DNA from 2 places in the Paenibacillus sp. J22P169 genome. Region 2 is predicted to be linked to the other one. Evidence: a T-box and tRNA genes for the amino acid it is inferred to sense, from the RefSeq annotation. Region 2 holds a T-box; the other holds one or more tRNA genes.
What was found. A T-box is a leader RNA that pairs with one kind of tRNA and senses whether it is charged. The one in region 2 lies ahead of ileS (isoleucine--tRNA ligase), so its partner is inferred to be a tRNA-Ile.
Positions count from the first base shown of each region.

Region 1: it encodes a tRNA-Ile, which carries the amino acid that the T-box ahead of ileS (isoleucine--tRNA ligase) is inferred to sense. The anticodon was not compared.

Region 1 is NZ_JCAUAO010000001.1:18,722-23,108, forward strand. It holds gene AC58QG_RS00085 (GNAT family N-acetyltransferase) at 1-220, opposite strand, end outside; gene AC58QG_RS00090 (dipeptidase) at 245-1,639, opposite strand; gene AC58QG_RS00095 (hypothetical protein) at 1,865-2,029, shown strand; tRNA gene AC58QG_RS00100 (tRNA-Met) at 2,119-2,195, shown strand; tRNA gene AC58QG_RS00105 (tRNA-Ile) at 2,206-2,279, shown strand; gene AC58QG_RS00110 (hypothetical protein) at 2,409-3,014, opposite strand; gene AC58QG_RS00115 (hypothetical protein) at 3,172-4,387, shown strand, end outside.
Region 2 is NZ_JCAUAO010000005.1:391,759-396,145, forward strand. It holds gene AC58QG_RS24240 (YlmH family RNA-binding protein) at 1-684, shown strand, start outside; gene AC58QG_RS24245 (DivIVA domain-containing protein) at 836-1,312, shown strand; T-box leader at 1,385-1,633, shown strand; gene ileS (isoleucine--tRNA ligase) at 1,691-4,387, shown strand, end outside.

The DNA of each region.
Region 1 (4,387 bases), on a different contig from region 2:
ACTGAAAACTCAACCAGCCACAGATCCCGTTCTCATTTTCAAGCACCCATAGTGGACGGAAATCGGCAGAGTGTTCATGGAACCAGCGCTCACGTGAAGCTGTTGTGACGGGTTCCGTATCTGCAGTAACCATGCGTCCTGCAATCGTCGAATTGTAGATACGTACGATTTCTGCTAAATCTTCCAATTGTGCATCACGCATGTGTAATTGCTTCCCCATAGAAGTTACCCCTTTTACTGTATCTTAGTTAGATTCTGTTGTAGTTGCAGCCAACGCAGCTAGCTTCAACCAGTAACGACTAATCGTCTCTGTCCCATTGTCCCAATTCATCAAATGGAAATGCTCATTCGGGGCATGGAGATTCTCCCCTGGCAGGCCAAATCCCATAAGCACCACTGGTGCATCTAATACGCGACCTAAAACTTCGACAATCGGAATTGATCCACCGCTGCGTGTATACACAGGCCATTCACCAAAAGTCTCTTCATATGCTTCAGCCGCCGCAACCATAACGGGCTCATCAATAGGTGTGATAAAAGGATTGCCTCGCAATTGACGATCTAACGTTATTGACACGCCTGGAAGCGACTGAGCATGTATATGGGCCTCGACCAGATCCATAATTTCCTCAGGAACCTGCGCAGCGACTAGGCGGCATGCAATTTTAGCTGTAGCACGATTCGGAATGATCGGTTTGATTCCCTCGCCCTGGAAGCCGCCGCTGACTGACGTGATTTCGAGAGTAGGCCTTGATGTTGTTTGTTCGTAGAAGGAGAAGCCTTGCTCTCCATAGAGTTCTGTAACGTTCAAATTCGCACGAACTTTATTCTCATCAGGTTCAACCTGTTTGAACGCTTCTCGCTCTTTGTCTGAAAGTTCAATGACACGGTCATAAAATCCATCGACAGCCACACGGCCATTCTCGTCATGAAAGGAACTGAGAAGCTTGGACATAGCGTGAATCGGGTTCTGTACCGCACCGCCGAAAAGGCCGGAATGCAGATCGCTATTGGCACCATCCAACGTGATTTCGAAACCAGCTAAGCCGCGAAGCCCATACATCAACGCTGGCTTGCCCGGACCGTGCATTTGCGTATCGGATAGTACGATGGAATCCGCTTGCAATTTAGCTGCATGTTCTTCAACAAAGGCTGGAAGATTCTTACTAGCAATCTCCTCTTCACCCTCGATGCAGAATTTCACGTTAACCGGAAGCGAGCCCTGTGTTTGTAGAAAGGCTTCAACCACTTTCACATATAGCAACAATTGGCCTTTGTCATCCGTACTACCGCGCCCGAAAAGCTTGTTATCACGGATAACGGGTTCAAAAGGAGGCGTTTCCCACAACTCTAATGGCTCAGCGGGCTGCACATCATAATGTCCATATATTAAAACCGTCGGTTTGCCTGGGGCATGTAACCAATCCGCATAAACCACAGGATGGCCTTTCGTAGGCATAATTTCAATATTTTCGAGTCCTGCTTTTTGTAAAGACTGAGCAGTCCACTCAGCACATCGCAGCATATCCGTTTGATGCTGGGCAACTGCACTAATACTTGGAATACGCAAAAACGCCAAGAGTTCCTCTATGTGTTCATCCCTATGCGTTTGTAGGTAGCTTTTGATTGTCTCGATCATGGGTGTTTTCTCCTTTTTCTACTGCCAAATAGTCTACATCACTTAACTTCCCCAAAAGCAGGGAAATTCCTGCTATTCCTGTAAACCGTCACATTTTATTTATCATATGGTCAAATAGAATGCTTTTTCCGTATTCGAGAAAATGACTGGATATTGGGTGCTAATAAGAGAACCTTTTTATGGATAAGCTAAATGTAACGAACTGACAACAATGGAGTGATGAACATGAACTGGATCTATTGGGCGAAATTATATGATTCGAAGTTTCAAGCGGGCTGTTTAGCGAAACGAATGGAAGAAGATTGGTGGATCTACGGGTATGAGTGCCCACAGGAAGTTGAGGTTTATAAGTCGAAAAAAGGACGCTTTGGCGTCAGATACAACACATAAATGAATTGAATATGCATAAAATTAACGCTTGACTAAGTCTGCGCCGTTAGTGTATATTTATTTTTGTCGCTGTTGAGCGGCATACATGACGCGGGGTGGAGCAGCTCGGTAGCTCGTCGGGCTCATAACCCGAAGGCCGCAGGTTCAAATCCTGCCCCCGCAACCAAATTTCATTAGGGCCTATAGCTCAGTTGGTTAGAGCGGTCGGCTCATAACCGATTGGTCGGGGGTTCGAGTCCCTCTGGGCCCATAGCACGAAAACCCTTGGTAGATAAGGGTTTTTATTTATTTTAGCGATAAAAACAAGCCTCTCGTTCTCATCGATGTTGATGAAAATGAGGGGCTTGTGTACGTTTGTGCACATTTAAGCACAATGCTTTTATTGTTTCAGCTGTTTAAGTATGGTTACCCAGATTCTAAAACCTGTCACCCAAAGCGTCACAGCTGAGCCAAAACCGATAAAAGTAGACATCGCAATGAGGGATACATTACCGATTGTAGCGTTGATAGGTAAGAAAAAAGAAATGATGCCTAGGATACACAGTACAATACCAGTGCCATAATAAAATTTTTCTCGAAACAATTGTGCTAAAGGCAAAAAATGAATGCCAACTATAATCGCCATGATAGGGAAAAAGACTTCAAAACGATCGAGTTTATTACAAATCACACTTGCAATAAAGATTGCTAGACCTTCTAAACCAAAGATCAATCCAAATCTTCGATTTGTGTGTTTCCAATGCACCTTTTCTTGTGGTGTACGAGCATCTTTCATGTTACGAGATTTAATAAAAAGTGAAATGGCTCCGCTCAGTAAGACCAATGTTATACTAGCTGAAAGAACGAGTGGCCATGGAGCTCCAAGTTGATGTGAGCCAACGATGCCTATCGAAGACCAAAGTGCTCCAAAAAAAGTCATGAACATTACGCCATTGGCAGCCCCAAAGACTGCAGTTTTAGGTGGTTTCACAAAATCACTCATCATTCATCAGACTCCTAACATTTAAATTTGGTACGCTACGCAGTGACGAAAAGAGTTAATACTTTGTTAATAATCCATTTAGATGGATTCAATAAGCGTATAATAAAATAACTAGTAAGGAAACGTTTCCCGCAAATTATTTTTTTAAAGGAGAAAAGAGATGAAACTTAGCAAAAAATCAGTTACTGTCCTTTCATTTACGATTGGAGCTTGTCTATTTGTATCTACTGCATTCGCTGATGCGCTGCTTGGATCCGGGTATGATCGGTTGAAAGATTCAGCCAAAAACACCGCTGGATTGATGGAAAAGGGTCTGAACAATTATACGATCGAGACGCTGTATGCCTTGAAAGATAACGATCAAACGTTACTTCAAGCTTCCTCGTTCAAAAAAATGGATACGGTAAATCAGGTGACAGAGGATACCGAAGTGTCTAAAAACGCTAAGGGTGAAACCACTACCAATTATTCGTATTCTGACAAGAAGCAATCCATTAATAAAAATGGTCTGGATAATACGTATTACATAATGGAATATCCGGCTGATGTGAACCGTGACCGTAGAGGTCCTGCGGAATTCAGAAACCCTTTTAAAGAAAATGGTGCATCCGAGGTAGAGAAAATTGTTGATGCTGTGGTTGGCTCTTTGAAAGATTATGTACAAGTAGAGGAAGGCACGGATGGCGGAAAAGTATATTCGGGAAGTTTGTCCGAGGCACAAGTGCCTGCCATCGTGAATGCAGTCTCCTCATTCGGTTTCAAACAGATGCTGGATAACGAGAGAGATTTACCAGCTATAGAGAGCGATGTTTTTGTGAAAAAGGTTGTAGGTACGGCGATTGAAAATAAAGCTGGCTATCTGGAAAGTGTGACAGGTGATATAACACTTTCAGGAAAAGATAAAAATGGTGTTCAGCATGACTTAAACCTAAATGTTATGCTCAAACTTTCGGAGATCGGCAGTACGAAGATTACCAAGCCTGATCTAACAGCTGCCAAAGTCGAAAAGATCAGCAATTCGGGCGGATTCAGCAGCAAATATGTAGGTACGTATCAAAATGATATCATTATGGACAAAGACGGTAAGTTCGTGAAGATTGGTGAGAGAACGGTTGAAGTTACAAGTGTTGAGGGAGATAAAGTGACAGGAAAGTATTCCGAAAAGGTATATCCTGGTTTTGAAAGTGAGTATCCAAACAAGGATGCGTTTACCTTTGAATTTAATCCTGCGACATCTCCAACGTTTACTTACACAGATGCGAAGGGTGAGCAGAAGAATGGTATAATTCATCCAAACTCTACGGGTAAGATTTATTTTGAAATGATCATTGAGATTACTGATAAAAATTCGTACAAATCTAGCATGAAGCCTTATT
Region 2 (4,387 bases):
AAGTTAACCGATTTCCTCGATCCCAGACAAGCTTTCATCTTGAATTCACTCGTCAACCGACATCCGGATGTGCATTGCCGACTGGATGGCGGCTATGAAGCAGCAGAACGTAGACGAGCTGTCATTGCGCCTGACTATCGAAGCTTGGATAGTGAAGACATGGCTATGGCCGTGTTAGCCGTATCCTCAGGTGACGGCAAGTTTCTTACATTAGAACATGGAGATTACATGGGCGCCATTCTTGGACTCGGCATGAAGCGGGACAAGGTTGGCGATATTCATGTTATAGAGGGCGGCTGCCATTGCTTGGTAACCCAGGATGCAGCTGACTATTTGCATTTGAATTTATCCCAAGTACATAGAGTGCATGTGCAAACGGAATTGCTCTCTTTAGATAAGCTAGAGCTAGCGCAAGTGCAACTGGATGAGCTTCATCTGTCTGTTGCCTCCATGCGAATGGACGGTATTGTAAGCGATGTATTTCGGCTTAGCCGGGCGAAGGTGTTAGTACCAATCCAAGCTGGCCGTTGCCGCGTGAATTGGAAGCTGGAAGAAGATCCAAGTAAGCCACTGAAAGAAGGGGATATGATCTCCTTGCAGGGGTTTGGTAGATTTAAAGTGCTTGAAGTGGAAGGCGTATCGAAAAAAGGTCGAATTCGTGTGAAGATTGGCAAGTTTGCATGATCGTGGATAAATTATCCACGAACTATGCAGGAATTGCTAATTTTCTGTCGAACTGAACTGTATAGACATGGGTGTAGGCTAGCTTTCAGACAAGCTCAGCTTATACTTACGAAGTCAGTTTTGCTGCGCAAAACGCTAAGGAGGGGCACTGATGCCATTAACACCGCTAGATATACATAATAAGGAGTTTTCACGTTCGTTTCGTGGTTATGATGAAGATCAAGTCAATGAATTCCTAGATCAAGTCATCAAGGATTATGAAGCGCTCATTCGTGAAAATAAGGATATGCAGAATCAAACGCTGGCCTTACAAGAGCGTTTGGATCATTTCACGCATATCGAGGAATCGCTGAGTAAGACCATCATCGTGGCGCAAGAAGCTGCAGATGAAGTCAGAAGCAATTCGAAGAAGGAAGCTCAGTTAATCCTGAAAGAAGCGGAGAAAAATGCGGATCGGATTATTAACGAATCGTTGACGCGCTCTCGTAAAGTGGCACTTGAGATTGAAGAACTCAAGAAACAAGCTTCCATTTATCGCACACGCTTCCGGACGTTGCTTGAAGCTCAACTTGAATTATTGAACACAGAAGGCTGGCAAAGTATGCAGTTTGAACATAAGGAAGAATAGACCGAGGGCAATAGGCAGTTCTCATATTGACTATGACTGCCAGATTGGTTATACTCCTGTTAAATGTATCGCAATAAAGCTATGACTGGAACGAGTAGGACGTTATGAGCAGTGTCAGCGAATTAGGGTTTTGGTGTGAGCCTAATCTCTGCAGCGTACCGAATATCCCCCAGGAGCGTCTCTTGAATGAAGTAGGGAGAAACGGGTCATGCCGTTACACATGATCGAGTGAAGAAGCGCTGATCGACTCACCTTTAGGTGGTTGGTTCATGTTGCTTTTTAACGAGGGTGGTACCGCGAGTTGAGTTTCTCGTCCCTTTTTGGGGATGAGAGGCTTTTTTTGTTTTTTCAGATTGAAGTAGGGATGGAGTGGTAAGGATGGATTATGGCAAAACATTAAATCTATTACAAACAGAATTTCCGATGAGAGGTAATTTGCCTCAAGCGGAACCGAAAATGCAAGAACATTGGGAAGCAGAAGACATTTATCTCAAAGTACAAGAAAGCCGTAAGGGCAGAACGAAGTTCATTTTACATGATGGGCCGCCCTATGCGAATGGAGATATTCATATCGGTCATGCACTAAACAAAGTGCTGAAGGATATTATCGTGCGTTTCAAAACACTGCAAGGCTTCGATGCGCCTTACGTACCTGGTTGGGATACGCATGGCTTACCGATCGAGCAAGTGATTACGAACAGCGGAAAAGTCGATCGTAAGAAGATGACTGTCCCTGAGTTCCGTGAATATTGCAAGGAGTATGCACTGCAATCCGTTGAGAAGCAGAAGAGTCAATTCCAACGCCTAGGTATTCGCGGAGATTGGAAAAACCCGTATATCACACTACAGCCTGGTTACGAAGCACAGCAAATTCGTGTTTTTGGTTCAATGGTTCATAAGGGCCTTGTGTATAAAGGATTAAAGCCGGTCTACTGGTCCCCATCTTCAGAAAGTGCCTTGGCTGAAGCGGAGATTGAGTACAAAGAAAAAACATCAACGTCCATCTACGTGGCTTTCCCTGTGAAGGATGGCATAGGTAAGCTTCCAGAAGATGCTGCCATCGTCATTTGGACAACGACAGCTTGGACCTTACCTGCGAACTTGGGTATTTCCTTACACCCTGAATTTGAGTATGCGGTTGTTCAAGCAAATGGGAAGAAATATGTGCTTGCACAAGGACTTCTTGCAACAGCGGCTAAAGAAATCGGCTGGAGCGAATACGAAGTATTATCAACGGTAAAAGGCAGTGAGTTGGAGTATGTTACCTGCCAACATCCTTTCTACGATCGCGAATCCCTCGTTATGGTTGGCGAGCACGTGACATTAGAGGCGGGTACTGGGTGTGTTCACACAGCTCCTGGACATGGGGAAGACGACTTCGCAATCGGTCAACGTTATAACCTTGGCGTGTTGTGTCCTGTGGACGACCAAGGACATTTTACGGCTGAAGCGCCTGGCTACGAAGGTTTGTTCTACGAAAAAGGCGGCAAGCTGATCATTGAAAAACTGCAAGAGTCCGGTCTTTTACTCAAAGCTGCGGATATTCAGCATCAATACGCGCACGATTGGCGTACAAAGAAACCTGTCATCTATCGTGCTACGGAGCAATGGTTCGCGTCGATCGATAAGTTCAGACAAGAGATGCTTGATGAAATCAAGCAAGTGAAATGGACGCCAGAGTGGGGCGAAGTTCGCCTTCACAACATGATCGCTGATCGCGGAGATTGGTGTATTTCTAGGCAGCGGGCATGGGGCGTACCGATCCCGATTTTCTATTGCCGCAGCTGTAATGAGCCGCTTGTAAATGAACAAACAATCGAACATGTTGCTCAATTATTTGAGCAAGAAGGCTCTAATGCTTGGTTCATCAAAGAAGAGAAGGATCTGCTTCCACATGGAACTAGCTGTACGAAATGTGGTCACGGTGAATTCCGTAAAGAAACGGACATTATGGATGTATGGTTTGATTCCGGTTCCAGTCATGTGGCTGTGCTTGAATCTCGTCCAGAGCTTCAGTGGCCAGCTGATCTGTATCTAGAAGGTTCTGACCAGTACCGTGGTTGGTTCAACTCTTCCTTGATCACGGGTGTGGCAACGAGAGAGAAATCACCGTATAAAGGTATTCTGAGTCATGGCTTTACACTAGATGGTGAAGGGCGCAAAATGTCCAAATCCATCGGTAACACGATTGACCCGAATGTGGTTTGCGGTAAATTAGGCGCTGACATTCTTCGTCTTTGGGTATCTTCGGTTGATTACCAATCGGATCACCGGATTTCGGATAATATTTTGAACCAAACGACTGAGGTATATCGTAAAATTCGTAACACCATGCGCTTCCTACTTGGGAATTTGAGTCAGTTTAATCCAGCTACTGATCGTGTTGCTTATACGAGTTTATCTGAACTTGATCGATATGCGTTGATTCGTTTGAACCGTATGGTTGAGAAGGTTATCAAAGCTTATGAAGCGTATGAGTTCCATGTTGTGTATCAAACGATTCATCATTTCTGTGCTGTAGAGATGAGCTCCTTCTATTTGGATATCATCAAAGATCGTCTTTATGCAAATGCAGCCGAGGACCCAGCTCGTAAAGCGTCACAAACTGTGCTTTACGCTGCATTAACGGCAATTACGAAACTGATCTCACCGATTCTTCCACATACAGCGGATGAAGTTTGGAAGTACATTCCAGGAGTTGAGCTAAGTAGTGTTCAGCTTGCGGAGTTGCCAGAAGTAGATACAAATGTATATAACGAGGAATTGGAAAATAAATGGAATTCCTTCTTGGAAGTGCGAGATGACGTACTTAAGGCTTTAGAAGAAGCGCGTAAGGAAAAAGTCATTGGTAATTCCTTAGGGGCAGCAGTGAATTTGTATCCAAATGAAGCGATGTTTGCTTTGTTAACACAATTCGAGCAATTGGATCAGTTGTTCATCGTGTCCGCTGTTAACCTACACCCAGTAGGTACTCCCGTACCAGAAGGTGCTCTTCAGTCCAAAGATGTTGCAATCTCAATCGCTGTTGCAGACGGTGAGAAATGTGAACGTTGCTGGATAGTGACACCAGAAGTT